3 regions of the Chryseobacterium sp. KBW03 genome follow, and region 2 is predicted to be linked to each of the others. Evidence: riboswitches for the same ligand, from Rfam matches in the RefSeq annotation. Region 2 holds a riboswitch; each other region holds the start of a gene.

Region 1 (6,887 bases), on a different contig from region 2:
TTCATTTTATATTGCATTCATCGAATGAACAAGATTTTCAAACTTTAGACCACGTCCATATAAATATCATTAAAAATAAAATTAATATCCCTTTAAGTTGTGGATTGATTAACTTAAAAAATATCAATCTTAATCGTAACTTTTATCTTGAAGCAAAACAGCATAATTCCTGTCTTCACAAAAAAATAGCAGTAGATATAGAAGGTAACATTAAAAACTGTCCTTCAATGCCTCAAAATTTCGGAAACATTAGAGATACAACATTAGAGAATGCTTTAAGTCATCCTGAATTTAAGAAATATTGGAACTTAGCTAAAGATAGTATAGAAGTCTGCAAAGATTGTGAATTTCGTTATATCTGTACTGATTGTAGAGCTTACACTGAACAAACTCATACTAATAAGGAAGGATTAGATACTTCTAAACCTTTAAAATGCGGCTACAATCCTTACACTGGTGAATGGGAAGAATGGAGTACAAACCCTCTGAAACAAAAAGCAATTAAGCATTACAAGATGTTGGATTTCATCAAAAAAGTATAGAAAATCTAACTGTCTACCTGTTTTTAACAAATCATTATAAACCAATTGTCAATATGAAATATTATAATTAGTATTTCACAAAATAAAAGCTTTACTTCAAAATCGAAGGATCGGATTATTATTTATTTTGAAATAATTGTTTCCAGATAATTCTGCCAGTTTTCTTTATAGCTCGTTCCAATGGGAATTTCTATAGAGTTTATTTCAATTTCGTTCTTAGTATAAGCAGTCATTTTTTTTGTATGAATAATAAAAGAACGATGAATTCGAATAAATTCAGATTTCAGTAATTTTTCAAAAACCGAAATATTCTGTTTTATATGATGTGATCTTCCACTTTCCAAATGAATAGTGATGTAATCTTTCAGGCTTTCGATATACATAATCTCATCAAAGATAATTTTAATATGCCTATTGCCGCTTGTTACAAAAATATGATTTTCAGATCCGGCATTAACTTCTTTCTTTGGAGCTTGAAACTGTTTAAATTTTTCTATTGAAACAAAAAAACGGTCAAAAGTAATGGGTTTCAAAAGATAATCGATCACATTAAGCTCATACCCTTCAATTGCATATTCTCTGTAAGCTGTTGTAAAAATTACTTTAGGCGGATTTTTTAATTTTTTCAAGAAATCATTTCCTTTCAGCAGAGGCATTTCAATATCTAAAAAGATTAAATCGACAGAATTATGCTCTAAAAAGGAATATGCTTTTAATGCATTTTCAAAAGAATCTATTAACTCAAAATTTTCAAAATTCGACAAATGAGAAGCAATTAATTCTCTTGCCAAAGGTTCGTCGTCAACAATAATACATCTGTGTTTCATTTGAGATAAGTAGTTTGGAATTCTAAAAGCTAATTTAATCGTTTTGAATGGGCTATCGGCAGTCTTATAAAACTTCTTTCCCGTTTTGATTTTTCAGACAAAGTTTAACCGTATAAAACGTCTTCGTTTCTTCAATTTCCAATTGATGTTTTTTTGGATATAATAAATCCAATTGTTTCCGGACGTTTTCTAAGCCAATTTTAGATTTTTCTGAAATTCGGGCACATTCATTTTGAGGTTTTGTGTTCTCAATACTAAAAATAATTTGTCCTTTTTTACTTTCTAGATTCAACCTGATTGTTGCTTTTTCAGTTTCATTAATTACCCCATGCTTAAAAGCATTTTCGATAAAAGTCAGCACAATCAAAGGCGAAATCTTATTACTTTCCTGAATATCTTTCGTAAATAAAATATCCAATCTGTTTTCGTCATAACGTAATTTTTCCAAAGCAATATAATTCTCAATCAGCGTAATTTCTTTCTCAACAGAAACATAATCTTCATTACAGCGATATAAAACAAAGTCCAAAATCTCAGATAATTTAGCAATTACCTCAGGTGCCTTATCATCTTTTTTTAGGGTTAAAGTATATAGATTATTTAAAGTATTGAACAAGAAATGAGGGTTCAGCTGGTTTTTCAGCACCTTTAATTCTATCGACCGTTTTTCTTCTTCCAATTTTAAAAGACGCTGTTGTTTGCGATTAAAACTGATAAATCCTAAAATAATAACGGGATATGTGATAAAAGAAAACTCTCTTACTATCAATTTGCCAGAAGTAAGACGTTCACGAACCGTCATTGTATGCCCAAGCCAATCATCGAAGAAAGTTGGGAATCTGGGTTCTAGATAATAAAATTTTAAAGTCATTAAAAGAGCAAAAACAATATAAAACCAGCCTAAGGCAGAAATTATGAAAAATAAATATTTTTTTTTATTTAATGTTTCCGGAATAATCCAATATATCAAACCGTAAGCAACAGCGGCCTGTGCTAAAATTTTACAGGAATAAATAACAATGAATGCATAAGAATCTTCATTGTCAGATTTATTTGAAAAAAAAAACAGCAAAAATAAAATCCAGTATAAACAATGAAGCGCCGTCCTTTTTAAGTCAATTCTCTTAATAAAATTCATTATATACTTTAATAGACGCAAAGTAACAAAATATAGAAATAACGTCCGTCAATTAATATGAATAGTCTGTTTTAGCCTCTAAAAACTGCATTTCAGCATACGAATTCAATAAAACTTAAAAATAGATTATTTAAATGCTCAAACAGCTTCTTCAGCTGTATTCAAAGAAGGATCATAATGACGTGATTATATTCGCTTAAAATAACAAAATGATCAAACTTATTATTCTACCGGCAGCACTGTTAAGTAATATATTAAAATAAAAACCTTTTTAACGGGAAATGATTAACCAACAAAACGAAATGAAAAAAGTAATTAAAAATGCAATTGGTATTCTGTTTCTAATGACTACCTTAAACCTATTTTCGCAAGAAACCAAACAAGAAATAGTATACAGCAAAGCTTCTAAACTCATAAAGCCAACCTTGTTTGCTGATTTGGGAGAAACCAACCAAACGCCAGACGGAATGGCTTTAGATAAAAAAGGCAATCTATTTTTATCGATCACAAATCCAATTACATTTGATCAACACGGGAGCAAAATTCTAACTTTTGATGAAAATGATAAACCCGTCACTTGGTTTGATCAACTTCCATTGCATCCTACTACTAAAAAAGTACATCCTATGGGAATGGAGTTTGGTCCCGATGGAAATCTATATGTAATGGATAATCAGTTTTTTACAGGAAATGAAAATTTTTCAAGATTGATTCGGATTAATGTAAAAGACGGAAAACCTTTAAATGCTGAAGTTTTGGTTGAGGGATTTAATTTCGGAGAAGCTGTAAGATGGTATAAAAACCGGGTTTATATAACGGATGCATTATTTAAAAACAGAAGAGATAGCGGAATTTACAGCTTTACAATGAAACAATTAAATTCTAAAAATATCACTTTAGATACAGCCAATAAGAAAAATTATATCATTGCAACTTTTACTTTAAAACCAGAAGTTACGAAAAGAACGATAGGAATTGACGGGATTGCTTTTGATAAAAAAGGAAATTTATACGCTGGAAATTTTGGAGATGGTGTTATTAATAAACTAGAATTTGACAAGAGTGGAAAAGTAAAATCAAATACAATAGTTTTCGATTCAGATCAGTTAAAATGCTGTGACGGTTTTTTTTATGACGAAAAAAGAAATTCGATTTTTATCGCCAATTATGAGAACAACAGCGTACATCAGCTTAACTTAGATACCAATACAATTTCACTGATTTGGGAAAATGACAATGCAGACGGTTCCGATGGAAAACTGGATAATCCTTGTGAAACTATTATCTATAAAGGGAAATTATTAGTAGTTAATTATGATACTTTTCAAGGAGAAAAAAACAAAGAAATAGATGCTTTTCATACCATATCAAGCTTTGATCTGAAAAATTGAATTGAAATTAAATAGTAAGAAAAAAAAGCAAGCAATTAAGCAAACTAACGGTATCTCCTTAACCATAAAAGTGTTCAATAATGATCCTGTCATGACCACTTAAAGGCTCACAATCTTTGTGAGTCTTTTTTGTTTTTCATAGACTTCATTAAAATCTTATGCAAGAAAACTATTAATACAAGAATTAATTATCTGTAAAATATTGCTCAAACCATTGATCGAAACTTTCTTTATATTGAGCCTGAGCGTTTTTAATCAGTAAATCAGGTTCTTCGATCTGGCTTAAGCCATAATCTCCTTTCATCCAAGTCAAATATTTGCTTAAATCTTCACTCTCTTCATAATCATCTTCATCTTTATAAAAATAAGCTTCATCAAACTCTACTGAAATCTCAGTATCAAAAGTAAGTAAATGTAAAAGCTGTAAAATATTTTCAGCAACAATATGAACACCACCTTCATCTCCAAAAACAACAACTGGCATTTTATTTAAAGGCCGATCCGTTCCGTTATTCCAGATTGCATAGAATGAACCGGAACCATTTGCCTGAGCAAAAGGCAACATACTATTCAAAAAAATTTCATCATCACTCCAGCTTTTCAATCCGGACTTACTATCGATTAAAACACCAAAATCTTGTGAATAATTTCCAAACGAGGAAATAGTATTCTGGAAATAGATCAGTTTCTCAAGTTCTACAGGAATCTCTCCCAAACCTAAGTTTTTTTTAAATTCTATAATGTCTATCATTAGTTAATTATGTCTAGTTAATAAAATTAGCAAAATGAAAAAAGAATAACAAATTTATTAACTATCTTTAATTTTCCGGTCATCTTTTATATCAATTTAACAATATAATCAATCCATTTATCCCATAAATAAACTCCATAATAACAACGTTTTCAACATATTAAATCAAAACAATTATTGATTACATAAAATATCTTTTTCGTTATTATAAAATACCTATATTTACCACCAAGGAGTTCTTAAAACCTTCTTTATCAACCGAAATTGGTTACACTTAGGTGTGCATTAAAAGGGAATCGTGTGCAAATCACGAACTGTCGCGCAACTGTAAGTAACACATAAAGTTTTTATCAATTGATATCCACTGTATATTTTTTATATGGGAAGGATGATAAAAACCGTTACAAGTCAGGAGACCTGCCTATTTCGCATTGACGATGCTTTCGCGATTTGAAGCTTACAGTCAGGTATGATACGTTATGGATATAGTGTGATAAAACTGTTTTGTCAATCTGTATTACTTTTTGAGATGGATTACGAGTGAGCATTAGGTTGTTCTCATTATTCCATGGCTCAAATTCGTATCCCCCTTTCCGTAATTTTTTTTCTAATAAAGCACCGCGAAGTTTACTGAGAACTTTTTATAAGGTTTAATCAATGTAAAAAGTTATAAGGTGTACCGAAACAATCTTAATTATTCATGCAGTAACAACAGCTCTATTTTACAGACCTGTACGGCAAGAACTTTGCAAAATTCTCAATATCAATGTGATTTTAAGATTACTAAAATCCTTTTCTACCCTTCCTTTTTTACTAATAAGATAAGCATTTACAGCTCTTCTTCTCATTCGCAAACAAATTTCAACTCAACAATAAAATATTATAATGACCAAAAATGAAAATTGGAAATCTCCCGGCATGAAATTCCGGGAGGCAATGGAAAAAGAAAATCCCCTTCAGATTGTTGGAGCCATTAATGCAAACCATGCATTATTGGCACAGCAGGCTGGCTTTAATGCTATTTATCTTTCAGGAGGAGGTGTTGCAGCAGGGTCTTTAGGAATTCCTGATTTAGGTATTACCACTCTGGATGATGTGCTCATAGATGTTCAGCGTATTACCAATATTTGTGATTTGCCACTTATGGTAGACATCGATACAGGTTTTGGGCCTTCCGCATTTAATGTCGCCAGAACTATTAAATCATTGATCAAAGCCGGAGCAGCAGCGGTACACATCGAAGATCAGGTGGGGGCAAAACGTTGTGGACATAGGCCAGGAAAAGAAATCGTAAGCAAAGAAGAAATGGTAGACCGTCTTAAGGCTGCTGCAGATGCCCGTACCGATGAAAGCTTTGTTATCGGCGCAAGAACAGATGCTTTTGCCAATGAAGGACTGGAAAAAACTTTAGAAAGAGCAATAGCCTATAAGGAAGCTGGTGCAGATTTCATTTTTGCTGAAGCAGTACCCGATTTAAGTTTTTATCAAAAATTTGTTGATGCTACCGGAATTCCTGTGCTTGCGAATATCACGGAATTTGGGATGATTAAAATGTACACGGTAGAAGAGCTAAAAAACGCAGGTGTTGGGCTCATCCTCTACCCTCTTTCTGCCTTCCGGGCTGCTAATAAAGCGGCACAAAATGTATACAATCATATTCGCAAAGACGGAACACAGGCCAACGTACTGGATACTATGCAAACAAGAGAAGAACTCTATCACAGTATCGGCTACCACGATTATGAACAAAAATTAGATAATCTTTTTAAACAAAATACTCATGTCAACGAATAGCGAACCAACATTTAAACCTAAAAAAAGTGTAGCCCTTTCCGGGGTTACAGCAGGCAATACCGCTCTTTGCAGTGTCGGGAAAAGCGGAAATGACCTCCATTACAGAGGTTACGATATTTTGGATCTTGCAGAAAAAACACAATTTGAAGAGGTGGCTTACCTTCTTATTTATGGCCAGTTACCTACAGAAGCACAGTTGAAAAACTATAAAGCCAAATTAAAATCTTTGAGAGGTCTTCCTCATTCTGTAAGAAATATCTTAAAAAGTATTCCGGCAGCGGCACACCCAATGGATGTTATGCGCTCAATGGTTTCAGCGGTTGGTAGTATTCAGCCTGAAAAAGATGACCATAATGTCGCGGGAGCAAGAGATATTGCTGATAAATTATTAGCATCATTCAGTTCCGGACTGTTATATTGGTATCACTATACCCACAATGGTAA
Region 2 (6,887 bases):
GACTTGGGAAGTATGGTTTCCGGGCGTAGCTCCAGAGCCAATGCAATCAATGCGGCAGGAACGGTGATTGTGGGCTGGCAGGATGAACCGACAGGTACCAGAAGCGGTGCAAAATGGCAGGATGGAGTAGAGAGTTTTATTACAGATAATAACGGAAATAATGTAGGCGAGGCAGGAGGAATTTCTGCTGATGGAAATACCATCATAGGAGCAGCTAATCCTAATCCCTATGTCTGGAATGCCACAAGCGGGCTTACTTATATAACACATCCTAATGCTTCTTTCAATTTCAAAGGAGGAGCTACGGGAATTTCGGCAGACGGGAAAACGGTGATTGGATATTACAGGGCATTTGGAGCGCCTCCAATGTCGGGAGAAGGCTTTATCTGGACTTCATCCACCGGAAGGATCAATCTGAATGATTATGCAGTATCCTTAGGAATTGCAACGAATGGAGTAACAATGGGACTTCCCCTGGCCATTTCACAGGACGGAAAGAAAATTGCGGGAACGGGAACTAATGCCTCCGGTCAGATAGTCGCTTTTTATCTGGATACCTCTGAATTTTTATCAGTAAATGATACAATGAAAGAAAAAAACAATATTGGTATTTATCCTAATCCTGTAACTCATACACTTTATTTTAAAGGAACAGGAAAAATAGAGAAAGCTGAAATATATAATTTGGTTGGACAAAGGGTGAAAACATTCAATACTGTAGAAGAGCAGTTGAATGTTTCATCCTTGCCAAAAGGAAACTATATTCTACAATACTCAGTGAAAGGAGAAAAACAAGCCTATAAATTCATAAAAAATTAAACATATATAAATAGTAAAAGTAGTGGGATGAATGGCCGTTTTCAATGTTGAAAGCGGCTGTTCTTTTTGTATTTAATTAGCAGAGAGATAAGTTTTTTTAAGCATAAGTCCGGTTTTTGGCGAATACATATAAAAAGCTATCTTTGCAAGAAATTTGGTTTCCAGTATATTGGAATGAAAAGGGAATCGGGTGTAACCCCCGGACTGTCCCCGCAACTGTAAATCGCAACAAAAGTTTCTGCAAAAAACCACTGTCTAAAAACGGGAAGGAGCAGAATGCGAAAGTCAGGAGACCTGCCAACATTATAATAAAAAAAACATATTGCTTTCGGAGGAAAAGTAAAAGAGTATGGATATAAAAAGATCTTTAGTACTGCTTTTTTCATCTTATGGCTGTTTTCTTTTTGGACAAGAGAAGACCATTGACACTATTTATGTCTTCGACAACCAGATGAATAGGGTGAAACTTTTTCATCCCGTAAAAACAATTTCGGCAGAAGAGGCCGAGAAAAACTCCAGTAACCTTTCAGAACTCCTGAGATTTCAGTCGCAGGTTTATATCAAAGAAAATGGGCGTGGTGCTGTTTCTTCACCATCTTTCAGAGGAACTACTGCTCAGCAGACGGCTTTTGTATGGAACGGAATTAATATCAACTCCAATTTTTTAGGACAGGGGGATATCAATAATATTGCTTTGTTCGGATATGACCAGATTGGTATAAAAGCCGGCGGTGGAAGTGTAGTATATGGAAGTGGCGCGATCGGGGGAAGTATACACCTGAATAATACCCTTGATTTTAATAAAGGTTTCCATGGTTCATTATTTTCTGAAGTAGCTTCTTTTAATACCTATAATAATTTTGTAAAAGGATCTTACAGCAATGATAAGTTCAGCTTTAAAGCTTCCGGAAATTATTCTGTAAGCGAAAATGATTATAAGGTAAGCGATCTGAATTATATCAACAGAAACGGAAGTTATTACAATACGACATTCAATGTAGGAGCATCCTATAAGATCAACAGTGATCATAAAGTTTCGTGGCAGAGCCAGTTTTTTGATTCTTCACAGCATTTTCCTGTATATGAAGAAACGGGAACCAAAACAAAATATAAGACCCAAAGTGTAAGAAGTCTTCTTTCGTGGGATTGGAACAAAACAAAGTTCAGTAACTCCTTGAAAGCGGCTTATACAGAAGAGAACTTTCAGTATTTCGGTTCGCTAAATCTTCCTAAATCAAGTGGTGGAACAGGGAAAAATTATATCTTTAAAAATGATTTTAATTATTTCCTGAATTCAAAATGGAATTTTAACCTTATTGGGGAATTTCAGGTCAATAAAGGGGAAGGGTATCAGAGCGGAATATCCAGCGTCAGTAGAAATATTGGTTCTGTTTCCGGATTGTTGAGATATTTTGCAACGAAAGACCTTCGTTTTGAGGGTGGATTTAAGAAAGACTTCGTGGAAGATGTAAAGTCACCGTTTTTGTATTCATTCTCCGGAAAATGGAGCGCTGCAAAATGGTATGATGTGAGCATTAATGTGTCAAAGAATTTCAGATATCCTTCATTTAATGATATTTATTATGAACCGGGAGGAAATAAAGATCTGAGGCCGGAAACTTCTACTCAGGTGGATATGACGAATGAGTTCAAAGCGGGAGATTTCAGGCTTACTTTGTCTCCTTATTATATGAATGTGACGGATCTTATTGTATGGCTGCCTACAGCATTGGGATATTGGCAGGCATTTAATGTCAATAAATCTGAATCTTACGGATTAGAATCTCAGCTGTCTTTCAGTAAACAGTTGGGCAATCATAAGATCCGAGCCAATGCAGGATATTATTACGCAAAATCTATCGATAAAGAAACAAACATGCAGAGACCTTATGTTCCTATGCACAGGGGAACTGCCAATATAGATTATGAATATGGCTTCTTTAAGTTTTTCGCACAGGGACTGCTGAATGGTGTTACCTATACGACCAGTGATGAAAAGAGATCAGATGCTATTGATCCTTATTTTCTTTTGAACGTGGGAGTTTCTGCAACATTAGCAAAAAAATATACCTTAGGGTTCAAAGTGAATAATCTAACGGATACCTACTATAAAACAGCTTCTTTTTATCCTTTACCCAAAAGAAATTATAGTGTGTATGCCGCAATAAATTTTTAAAAATTAAAATTGAATAAATTATGAAAATAACTAAACTTTTAACTGTATTATTTGCAGTAGTGTTATTGTTTAACATTTCTTCATGTTCAAGTGATTCTGCAGAGTTTGAAATGTCCCCGATCACATATCAGAACGGATATTTTATCTCTAATGAAGGGAACTTCAACAGCCAGGGGGCTAAAGTAACTTTCCTGACAAGAGACCTAAGCCTGAAGCAAGACGATGTGTATGGGTATAACAACAATAAAGATATTTTGGGTGATGTACTTCAGACCATCGGTCTTAATGGAAATAAGGCGTATCTTGTAATCAATAATTCTAACAAAATTGTTGTTGTTGATCGTTATACATTTAAAAGAGTAGGAGTAATTACGGATCAGATTGATAACCCAAGAGGGATTACTTTTGCTAATGGATTTATTTATGTTTCCAACACGAATTTCACTGCAAATACTAAAAGTGTAACGAAATATAAAATTTCTGACCTTTCATTTGTAAGTAAAATCAGCATGACTGAAGTTTCTGATAAAGCAGTAGAAGCAGGAGGAAATGTTTTCATACAGAATGCTTCATCTGGGTATGGGAATAAGATTACTTATATCAATACTTCCAATGATAGTAAAACTGAAATTACCGTACCGAATGGTAGTGTTAATAACACCGTTTCGTATAACTCTAATGTGTACACAATTTCTTCAACGGCTGCAGATTCTTATATCTATAAGATTACAAGTACGGGTACAATGACACCAGTAATTACGCTGACAGGAATTCCAAACGCTACCAACCTTCAGATTGATAACGATAAAATCTATTTCAGTTCAGCAAATAAAGTGTATACAACAAGCTTAGCTGCTCCAACAATTCCTACAACTCCATTATTAACAGCTGCTGATGGTGGTCAGTATTATACTCTTTATGGATTTAACGTTATTGATGGAAGAATCTTTGCATCAGATGTTAAGAAGTTCACAGAAAATAGTGAAATGGTTGTGTATTCAGCAGCTACAGGGAGCAAGATCATGTCTGTTACGACAGGAGGTCTGGGTGCTAACGGTACTGTTTTGAATCAATAATGCTTCACAGCATATAAAAATATAATTTTTTATTTTTTCATCATTTGTGTTTTTTTCCGGTCGGTTTCTTTGAAACCGGCCGGCTTTGTTTTTATACTGGAACAAAAAAGCCCGGCGGGATGGAACATCCCGCCGGGCTTTTTATATTATCTATAGATTGAATTAGATTGTTAATCCCAGTTTCTCTGCTTCAGCAATGACAAACTTTGTCGCTTCTTCTTTTTCATTAGGAATTTCCCCTTCAAGAATAGCTTCTTTTACTTTCTCTTTCAAGATACCAATTTCACGTCCTGGCTTAAGATTAAACATTTCCATGATCTCTTCCCCGGTAATCGGTGGCTGGAAATTCCTCACCTGATCCTTTTCTTCCACTTCTTTGATCTTAACCGCTACATATTCAAAGTTTCTTTTGAATTTCTCCTGTTTTTTAGAGTTTTTAGTAGTAATATCTGCTTTGCAAAGTGTGAAAAGGTCTTCAAGGTTTTCTCCGGCATCAAATAAAAGTCTTCTCAGCGCAGCATCTGAAGCATCATCAGTGATTAAAGCAATTGGTCTTGATGAAAGCTTTACCATCTTCTGAACATATTTCATATCACTTCCCAATGGCAGTTTTAATCTTTGGAAAAGTGCCTTTACCATTTTTGAGCCCAAAAATTCATGTCCGTGAAATGTCCATCCTGTGCCTTCTACATACTTTTTCGTAGGAGCTTTTCCAATATCATGGAGCAGGGCAGACCAACGAAGCCAAAGGTTATCTGTATTCACAGAAATATTATCCACGACTTCTAAGGTATGGTAAAAGTTATCCTTATGAGTCTGTCCTTCCACTTCTTCTACACCTTTCAGTTCGATCAGTTCAGGAATAATCAGCTTCATAAGACCTGTTTGTTCCATTAATTTTAGTCCCACAGAAGGTTTTTCAGAAAGCATGATTTTGTTGAATTCTACCATGATTCTTTCCATAGAAACAATACTGATCCTTTCTGCTTCCTGTTGAATAGCATTCAAAGAGTTTTCCTCAATTTTTAAATTTAAAGTGGACGCAAAACGTACCGCTCTCATCATCCTCAACGGATCATCAGAGTAGGTCTGTGCAGGTTCTAAAGGCGTTCTTAAAATTCCTTTTTCAAGATCTTCAATTCCACTGAATGGATCAATCATTTCTCCGAAATTATCTTTATTTAAAGAAATAGCCATCGCATTGATGGTGAAATCTCTTCTTTTCTGATCATCTTCCAGGCTTCCTCCTTCCACTTCAGGTTTGCGGCTGTTTTCTGTATAGCTTTCCTTTCTTGCTCCCACAAACTCAAGTTCAAGTTCTTTATACTTGATCATGGCTGTTCCATACGTTTTGAATACGGAAACCTTTAATTTAGGATCTATATCCTGAGCTACATTCTGGGCAAGTTCAATACCGCTTTGTTCCGTTACAAAATCTATATCTGTAGAAGCTTTTCTTTTCATCAGAAGATCACGCACATAACCGCCTACAATATATACAGACTGATTATTCCTTTCTGCCGCTTCAGAAATTATTTTAAATAGTTTTAAATTTTTATTTTGATTAAGATTAATTATCATCGTTAATAATAGTGTCAATTTCTACCAATGTTACCCATTAATCATAATGAGCATACATTCTACTAATTTTTCCGTCTTCATTAAAAAACATGACTTCAACAGCATGTTTATCCATAATCGACTTATAAAATAATGCTACCGAATCTACTCCTGCCGTAGAATGAATCAAATCAAAATGAAGATCCGGAAATTTATCCAGCGCCTTCCTCCAATATTCACGGACTGCTGCTTTTCCTTTCAAAGAGCTTTCCTTACCGCCTGTAGCCATAGCAATCATGGGAGTTGTGATCTCAATATCATCTGAGTAATGGGAGAGAATATCCTCTAAATCATGAGAATTCCATGCATTAACCCATATTTGAGCAAATTCCTGATGATTCATAGCAAATAATTTATGAGTTGAGTTTGCAAAGATAGAATTAAAAAAAAGAAATCCTGCCGATATGAACTGACAAGACTCTAAAAAAATAAACAGAAAGGTTCAAAATTTCTATTCCCTAAGAACCTTTATTCTGTTATCACTCCATATTTTGATCACAGAAGAACCAGAGTATTTTGAAACTTTTTCTCTGTCTTCTTCCACTGCATAATCTACAAGACTGATCATCTCCTCAGAAATATCGGAAAACTTCAACGGGCTTTTTTCACCACTGAAGTTGGCAGAGGTAGAAACCAAAGGTTTGTTCAGTTTTGTAATCAGTTTTTTGCAAAAATCATTTTTTACAAGACGGATTCCAATACTTCCATCTTCAGCAAGAAGTTCTTTAGGTAAACCTTTTGGATTTTCATAAACGATTGTTACCGGTTTTTCGCTAAGATCAATGATTTCCCAAGCCATTTCGGGAACATCCACCAAATCCTGAAGTCTTTTTTCAGACTCTACAAGAATGATCATGGATTTGTTCTTTTCGCGCTTTTTGATGTCAAAAATCTTATTAACAGCTTCTATATTAGTAGCGTCACAACCAATTCCCCAGATGGTATCTGTAGGATAAAGGATGGTTCCGCCGGATTTTAGTACTTCGATAATATGTTCCATAATTGTAAGTGAATTCAAAGAGTTGATAAAGGTAGAAAATATAAGGATTTTAGGCAAAAAAATTGAGGCTCAAATGTGTTTATATAGGTAAAGCCAGTAAACCCATAAAAATTATAATCCGTGAAAAAACGAATTAAAATAAGTTGTCCGTTTAATAGGTTCAATATAGTCTGATCTAAGTATTTTTTTGAAATCC
Region 3 (6,887 bases), 170 kb from region 2:
CTTACTGCAGAACTGGCAGAATTTCAACCTCAGCTATGGAGATATCAGGTTTATATTTTTGACCTTGACCTTACGAGAGCTAAAGCTAAATTTAGTGAATTGATCAACGGAGTTCTTCCGAAAATCAACCACCATAGAACGTTGAGATTAAAAGATGCTTATCATCCTTTGCTGTGGCTGAGAAATAAGATTGAAAATAAGATCATCCACCCACAGACACTGAGTTTAACGGATCATAACAGAATCATTTGTATTTCCGGACCCAATGCCGGTGGAAAATCTATTACGTTGAAAACGGTCGGACTCTTACAACTGATGATTCAGAGTGGTATTCTGGTTCCTGTACATCCTAAGTCTGAAATGTTTTTCTTTGAGAAGATGATGACCGATATCGGGGATAATCAGTCCATTGAAAACCATCTATCGACCTATTCATCCCGATTGAAAAAAATGTCTGGAATCATCCGCGAGGCTGATGCCAATACGCTTTTACTGATTGATGAATTCGGGACAGGTTCTGATCCGGAGCTAGGAGGTGCTCTGGCTGAAAGTTTCATGGAGTTTTTCTATGATAAAAAGAGTTTTGCCATTATTACGACGCACTATACCAATATTAAACTGGTTATAGAACAGCTTCCAAATGCTCAGAATGCAGCCATGCTTTTCAATGAAGAAACATTGGAGCCGATGTATAAACTGGAAGTGGGACAGGCAGGAAGTTCATTTACTTTCGAAGTTGCTGAAAAGAATAAAATCCCAAGATTTATCATCCATTCTGCCAAGAAAAAGGTAGAACACGATATCGTAAATCTCGACAAGACCATTGTAAAGCTGCAACAGGAGAAATTCGAGGTTGAAAAACTGAAAGTTGATCTTGCAGAAAGAAAAGAATCTGTAGAAGATAAACGTGATAATCTTCAAAAACTGAATGACCAGCTTCAGCAGAAACTGTTCAATTTCCAAAAACTGTATGAGGAAGAACATCGTAAACTTCAGTTTGGAAATAAGATTGAAACATTCATCGACAGTTATACCAAAGGAAAATCCAGAAAAGATGTTGTAAAAGACTTTGTAAAGCTTCTTGAGCAGGAAAAATTCAGGAAATTAGGTCACGACAAAGATGAAACTAAACGTCTGCAGGTCGTGAAGAGAAAAATCACTCAACAGTTGAAAAAGGAGGATGTCATTGAGAAAATCGCAGAAACCAATGAAAAACTGGAAGAACAGCGTAAAAGTGACCGAGCTGTTTGGATGAAGATCGGGCAGCGTGTTCGTATTACAGGAAGCACCAGCGTGGGAACAATTGAGAAAATTTCCCGAAACAAGGTGATTGTCAATTACGGAACCTTCAAGACAACGATTGATGCCGATGAGCTTGAGAGAATTTAATTAATCTGAAATGAGTTTAAAAACGAGCTCATTGTATGCAAATATGAAGAGAGAGTACCATAAGGTGCTCTCTCTTTTTTATGCTTTATCCTATATTTTTTCTATTTTTATCTAAAACTATAATTTATGAAACCATTAAAAGCACTTTCGGACCTTTTGCCAATACCCAGTTATACGGTTATTATCCTATGTTTTTTCTTTCCGTTTTTCCTGATAAAATGTGGAGATACCACTCTAATGTCTGTCAAAGGAACTGATCTTGTAACGGGAGTTTCCAAAAAAGCCATCAATGAGCGAATGAAGGAAAGCCTCAAAAAAAGTTCACCTTTTGGTGCTGCATTCGGAAATGATAAAGCAGAAGCAGATACCTCTTCAGACACAGACATTGAATATTCACCTCTGAACGAACCTAAAGATAAAAAAGACCATCAAAACATCTCTCCTAACCCATTTATTATCATTACATTGCTGGCCGCCATTGCAGGTATTGTCGTTCAAGTGATGAAGAATATCAGAAAGAAATATCTTTATCATATCATTCTATCTATTATTGGACTCGCCTCTTTACTTATTTTTTATCTGACGTTTCAATCCAATATGGAAGGATTTGGAAATAATAAAATGGCAATGGGATTCGGAAGTGATATCTCGATCAGCTATGGTTTCGGGACTGCGTTTTATCTATGTGCCGTTTTATATCTTTTCGTTCTTTTATTCTATGGAGTCTTTTCTTACTTTCTAAAAAATGATCCACAAGCCATTTATGGATCTACAAAACAAAATACAGAATCTTAAAACTGTATTCCAGATAAAAAAGAGTGCTTTTCCAAGCACTCTTTTTTTATTTTATTTCTTAATGAATTTTAGTCGGGTTACCTTTTCTTTGTCTTTCAACTGGATAAAATAAACTCCTTTTGAAAGATGATGAAGGCTCACTTTATGATCTGAAACTTTACCTTCTTCTGTTTTTTGTCCCACGGCATTATAAATTTCAAAATTGGCTGCTTCTGAAATTCCTGAGATATTTAAAATATCCGATGCCGGATTAGGATAAATTTCAGGCTGTATAGATTTTCCTGATTCTCCAACGCCTAATGTGAGATTTATTATATCTACCCCATAATCTTCAACCTCACCATAGGTGAATGTTCCACAAGCATCTGTAAGTAACGTTTGACTTGAAACTACACGCATTACAACACCACACGTTGTCAATGCGGCAAAACTTGGAATGGTAAATACCGACACAGCCGGAGCTGACTGAGTAATATTATTAGCACTCATCACTCTTTCACTGGCTTCAAAAATACCGTTAGCATTAAGGTCTATCCATGCAGTAACTGCTATTGTGCCAGGAGCTCCGGTCCAGGTATTACTTACCGAAAGTGTATTGCCCACACTTCCTACAAGAAATTTTATCCTACGGCTTACATCGCTTCTGTAATCTGTATAGTTAGAGGCGCCAGAGCTGCTTATCATAGGCGTTCCTACCCCTGAAGAAGTTACTGTAACATTGGAGATATGCATCATACTTGTATCTGTAGAAGCACTTGCGCAGTAATTGAGCACTGTTGTAAAAAATATAGGATTGGACCATGTCCCCTGAGTAGTACATGTTTTTGAAACCTGTACTTCATACACTGTACAAGGCTGCAGATTCGTAATAGTAAAAGAGTTTTGGCCCTGTACCGTGGTACCTGTCATCCAGGTAGTCGTTCCAGGTAGTCTGTATCTGATCATATTATCCGGAGTATTGGGATCTGCAGTCCAGGTGACTGTTCCGGAGGTAAGGGTTACATTTGATATCTGGACACCCGTTGGGGCATTCGTATCACAATAGAATAAAGATTTTGATCCTTCTTCTATTTTGTTTTCTGCCTGAAAGCTGGAAATTCCCAAAATAAAAGAGAATACATAAAGTAGTTTTTTGGTCATGTTTATTAGTTTTAAAATTCTCTTGAAAAATAAGGCGTTTTCCGGAATATACTTTACATCCACTCCATATATTATTGTATTTTTTCAATACATTTGAAATTAAAAATGTAAAAGATACATTTCTATTGGTATCTCATTTTTACTGTTACTCTATGATCAAAAACTTTTCTATTCTTTGGATTTTTTATAAAAAAATAGTACTTCCCGCCCTGCTGTTTTCATTACTCATTTCTTTTTTGCTTCCCTTCGGGTTTGAAACGTTTGGATTAAGTTTTCTTCTAATTTTACCAGTCCTTCACTACTTTATTTATGAATTAAGGTTTAAAAACGAATATTATTTCTACGCCAATTTAGGACTTTCAAGAATCTTTCTTTGGAGCGGAACTCTTTTATTGAGTCTCATTGTAAAATTTATAACTTTATTCTTATGAGTAAACTTCATATTGACAGTGTAACAAAATCCTTCAATGAGAGAAAAATTTTGCAGGACATTTATATTGGGTGTGAAACGGGTCAAATTACAGGGCTGTTGGGTAGAAACGGAAGCGGAAAATCGACCTTATTAAAAATCATTTTCGGAGTTATCAGCAGTGATACTCAGTTTATCAGATGTGATGACAAAGTTTTGAAAAATAGATCAGACCGGAAAAACAGGATATCCTATTTACCGCAGAACCTCTTTCTCCCTAAATATGAAACCGTTAAAAGACTGATTCCCCTTTTCTGTAATAAAGAAAATACAGACCTCTTATTTTCCTCAGAACTCATACATCCCTTTCTTCATGAAAAGCCTAAAAACCTTTCCAAAGGTGAGCAAAGACTTATTGAAACTCTGATGATCATTCATTCTGAAGCTGATTTTGCTTTACTGGACGAACCGTTTCACAGTCTTTCTCCAATAGTTTGCGAAGAATTAAAGAAAACCATTCGCCAACAGTCAAACAATAAAGGTTTTATCATTTCTGATCATAATTATCAGGATGTTCTGGATATTTCAGACTCAATATATCTGCTTTCTGACGGCCATCTGAAACAAATACAAGATTTTAAAGAACTGCAGCGGTATAATTATCTCCCGAAAAGCATTTAATTTATATATTTGGGGGATCAAAAAATTTTCATGATGACTTTCATAAACAAAGCATTCTATGTATCCGCTTTCAGTATTTTTTCTTTAGCCTTTGTAAAAGGACAGAATAAGGTTCCTTTTGGAGTTGTAAAAGCTGAAGAGGGATATGCCAATGTACGGGTTCATAAAGACAATTACCGAAAAATTGTAGACAAGATCCGTATGCGTAAAGGAGATGTATTCGTTTATGTAAAGCCTGCTCCCGGAGAAACAGAATGGATCTGGATCAAATATCCTGAAAAACAGGATGATGACAAACCGTTTGTACGTTATGAAACTCTTGATAAAGAAGGAATGGTCAATAAAGAACGTATTGCTTATATCGATCAGCTTCCGGCGTATACTCCTTCAAAATCTAAAAACGGGAGATCACTTATTTTCACAGACAATTCTGATCCGAAAATTCCTACCGCTCAAAGAAGCAAGGTTGTGATTGATGTCTATCCTTCCAACGCGGGCTACCGTAAAAAGGAAAAAGATGCGGAAGGAAAGCTCCTTACCATCGATAAAGTAAAGCCCTGGGGAATTGGAAACGACCTTCCTGAAGGGATGACCGAGATCAAATCGATCAGAGTACAGCAGCCCGGAAGAGGTTCTGTTTTTGTAAGAGAAGCGATCAAAAATATGTTCCAGCCTACCATGGATTTTGAGAACATTGGGGTAACCTCTCTTGACAATGACAATATTTTCCTATACATGATAAATGGTTCGGGAGAGAACAGATATACCACTCTCTGGACGATCAAGAAAGGGAGAGTAATCAGCCAGATTATTTACCATAATCCGGAATAAATTCATTATTTTTGCACTCGAAAAGTTTTACACTTATTCATCACAGAAATTGGTTCTGCATCACTGCAGATTAAAAGGGAACCGTGTGAAAATCACGGACTGTCGCGCAACTGTAAGTAACTGAAATCTTTATCAAAGATCCACTGTGCGAGGCATGGGAAGGAGATAAAGATGTTACGAGTCAGGAGACCTGCCTTTTTCTTAAACATGTAACTTTCGCGATTTGAAGTTGTATTGATCTGATGGATTGTTTCAGGAATTCTATAAGTTCCTGTCATTATTCTGTTATTTTAATATCATTTTATTTCGCTTTAATTAATAATGATATATGACTACAGAAGAAAGAATTGAAGCATCCGAAACCAGAATCTTTAAAGCGGTTTTCCCTAACACAACCAATCATTATGATACCCTTTTTGGAGGTACGGCGATGCAGCTGATGGACGAAGTAGCTTTTATTACCGCAACCCGATTTGCAAGAAAAAGAGTGGTAACAGTGAGCAGTGACAAGATCGATTTCAAGAAACCTATTCCTGCCGGAACGATTGTTGAGTTGATCGGAAAAGTGTCATACGTAGGAAAAACCAGTATGAAAGTAAATGTTGAAATCTACACCGAGCAGATGTATTCCTATGAAAGAGAAAAAGCCATTGTAGGTGATTTCACTTTTGTAGCAATAGACGAGTTCAAGAAACCAATCCAGATACTATAAATAATAAGCTTCGGGCGGCCTTTGGCCGCCCGAAATTTTTCTATTCTCACTGAAATTATTTCAAAACTTTTTCTGTTTCCAGACTTCTGTTCAGCAGCAGTTCAAAAGCCTCTCCCATTTCATCTGAGGCTCTTGTGATCGCATTTTCAAGTATATTTCTGATTTGCTTTTCTGTTACTCCGGCTTCCGTCCAGCTCTTTCCTGAAGTATGGGAATTTAAGATAAATGGCATGATTCTGTCTATTCCACAGGCAAAAACAGCATCCGGTGTTTTCTCTTCTTCAAACTCAAGCCAAAGATTAAAAAATTCCGAACGTAAAGGTTCATCCAGAATTCCGAAGATCTTCTGAGCAGAAGCTTTCTCTCTTTCAAACTTTCCTACCATTGCTTTTTCATCAAAAATAAAAGTGTCTCCGGCCTCTATTTCCACAAGATCATGAATGGAAAGCATTCTTATCACCCTTAACAAATCTATATCGGTGCGGTTTTTTGCATAGGGATAAAGTATCTGAGCCAGAATGATAATCTGCCAGGAGTGTTCCGCTGTATTTTCTCTTCGGGAATCGTCTGCATTATAATTTCTTCTCTGTACATTTTTCAAAGCATCCACTGCCAGGATAAAATCGATTTCTTTCTGAATTTTCATCTTACTTCTTATTTTCTATTATATTGATCTGCAGGATATACCTTCGTTTTGGTATTCCATTTATTATTGATCTTTTCTTTTGTTATTACTTTTACCTGATCTTCATTAGTCGTATCTTCTTCCTTTTCAAAGACCATATCCAGTCCTTTATTCGGAATTACGGCATATTCCATCGTGAAAAAATTGCAGCATCCTGATTTTCCATAAGCGATGAGGCGTTTGCGCTTGGCATCAACATCAAAAATATCAAGGGAATTGGAAGCAAGATCCGTAAGCTCTTTACT

The links. Region 2 has a riboswitch for cobalamin ahead of DBR39_RS14285 (TonB-dependent receptor plug domain-containing protein). Riboswitches for the same ligand answer to the same signal wherever they lie in the genome.
Region 1: it holds a riboswitch for cobalamin, as region 2 does, so the genes downstream of both, prpB (methylisocitrate lyase) here and DBR39_RS14285 (TonB-dependent receptor plug domain-containing protein) in region 2, are expected to answer to the same signal.
Region 3: it holds a riboswitch for cobalamin, as region 2 does, so the genes downstream of both, DBR39_RS13445 (acyl-CoA thioesterase) here and DBR39_RS14285 (TonB-dependent receptor plug domain-containing protein) in region 2, are expected to answer to the same signal.

What each region holds. Positions count from the first base shown of each region.
Region 1 covers NZ_QAJO01000001.1:404,126-411,012, forward strand. The annotation lists gene gwsS (grasp-with-spasm system SPASM domain peptide maturase) at 1-542, shown strand, start outside; gene DBR39_RS01720 (LytR/AlgR family response regulator transcription factor) at 665-1,369, opposite strand; gene DBR39_RS01725 (sensor histidine kinase) at 1,434-2,507, opposite strand; gene DBR39_RS01730 (hypothetical protein) at 2,810-3,898, shown strand; gene DBR39_RS01735 (hypothetical protein) at 4,083-4,649, opposite strand; cobalamin riboswitch at 4,898-5,089, shown strand; gene prpB (methylisocitrate lyase) at 5,535-6,443, shown strand; gene prpC (2-methylcitrate synthase) at 6,430-6,887, shown strand, end outside.
Region 2 covers NZ_QAJO01000005.1:596,728-603,614, reverse strand. The annotation lists gene DBR39_RS14290 (T9SS type A sorting domain-containing protein) at 1-819, shown strand, start outside; cobalamin riboswitch at 958-1,136, shown strand; gene DBR39_RS14285 (TonB-dependent receptor plug domain-containing protein) at 1,169-2,995, shown strand; gene DBR39_RS14280 (DUF5074 domain-containing protein) at 3,016-4,071, shown strand; gene DBR39_RS14275 (CCA tRNA nucleotidyltransferase) at 4,234-5,652, opposite strand; gene DBR39_RS14270 (nuclear transport factor 2 family protein) at 5,690-6,034, opposite strand; gene DBR39_RS14265 (L-threonylcarbamoyladenylate synthase) at 6,143-6,691, opposite strand.
Region 3 covers NZ_QAJO01000005.1:428,076-434,962, forward strand. The annotation lists gene DBR39_RS13420 (endonuclease MutS2) at 1-1,389, shown strand, start outside; gene DBR39_RS13425 (hypothetical protein) at 1,516-2,184, shown strand; gene DBR39_RS13430 (GEVED domain-containing protein) at 2,236-3,324, opposite strand; gene DBR39_RS13435 (ATP-binding cassette domain-containing protein) at 3,752-4,414, shown strand; gene DBR39_RS13440 (hypothetical protein) at 4,445-5,245, shown strand; cobalamin riboswitch at 5,279-5,458, shown strand; gene DBR39_RS13445 (acyl-CoA thioesterase) at 5,574-5,957, shown strand; gene DBR39_RS13450 (HD domain-containing protein) at 6,013-6,603, opposite strand; gene DBR39_RS13455 (XAC2610-related protein) at 6,612-6,887, opposite strand, start outside.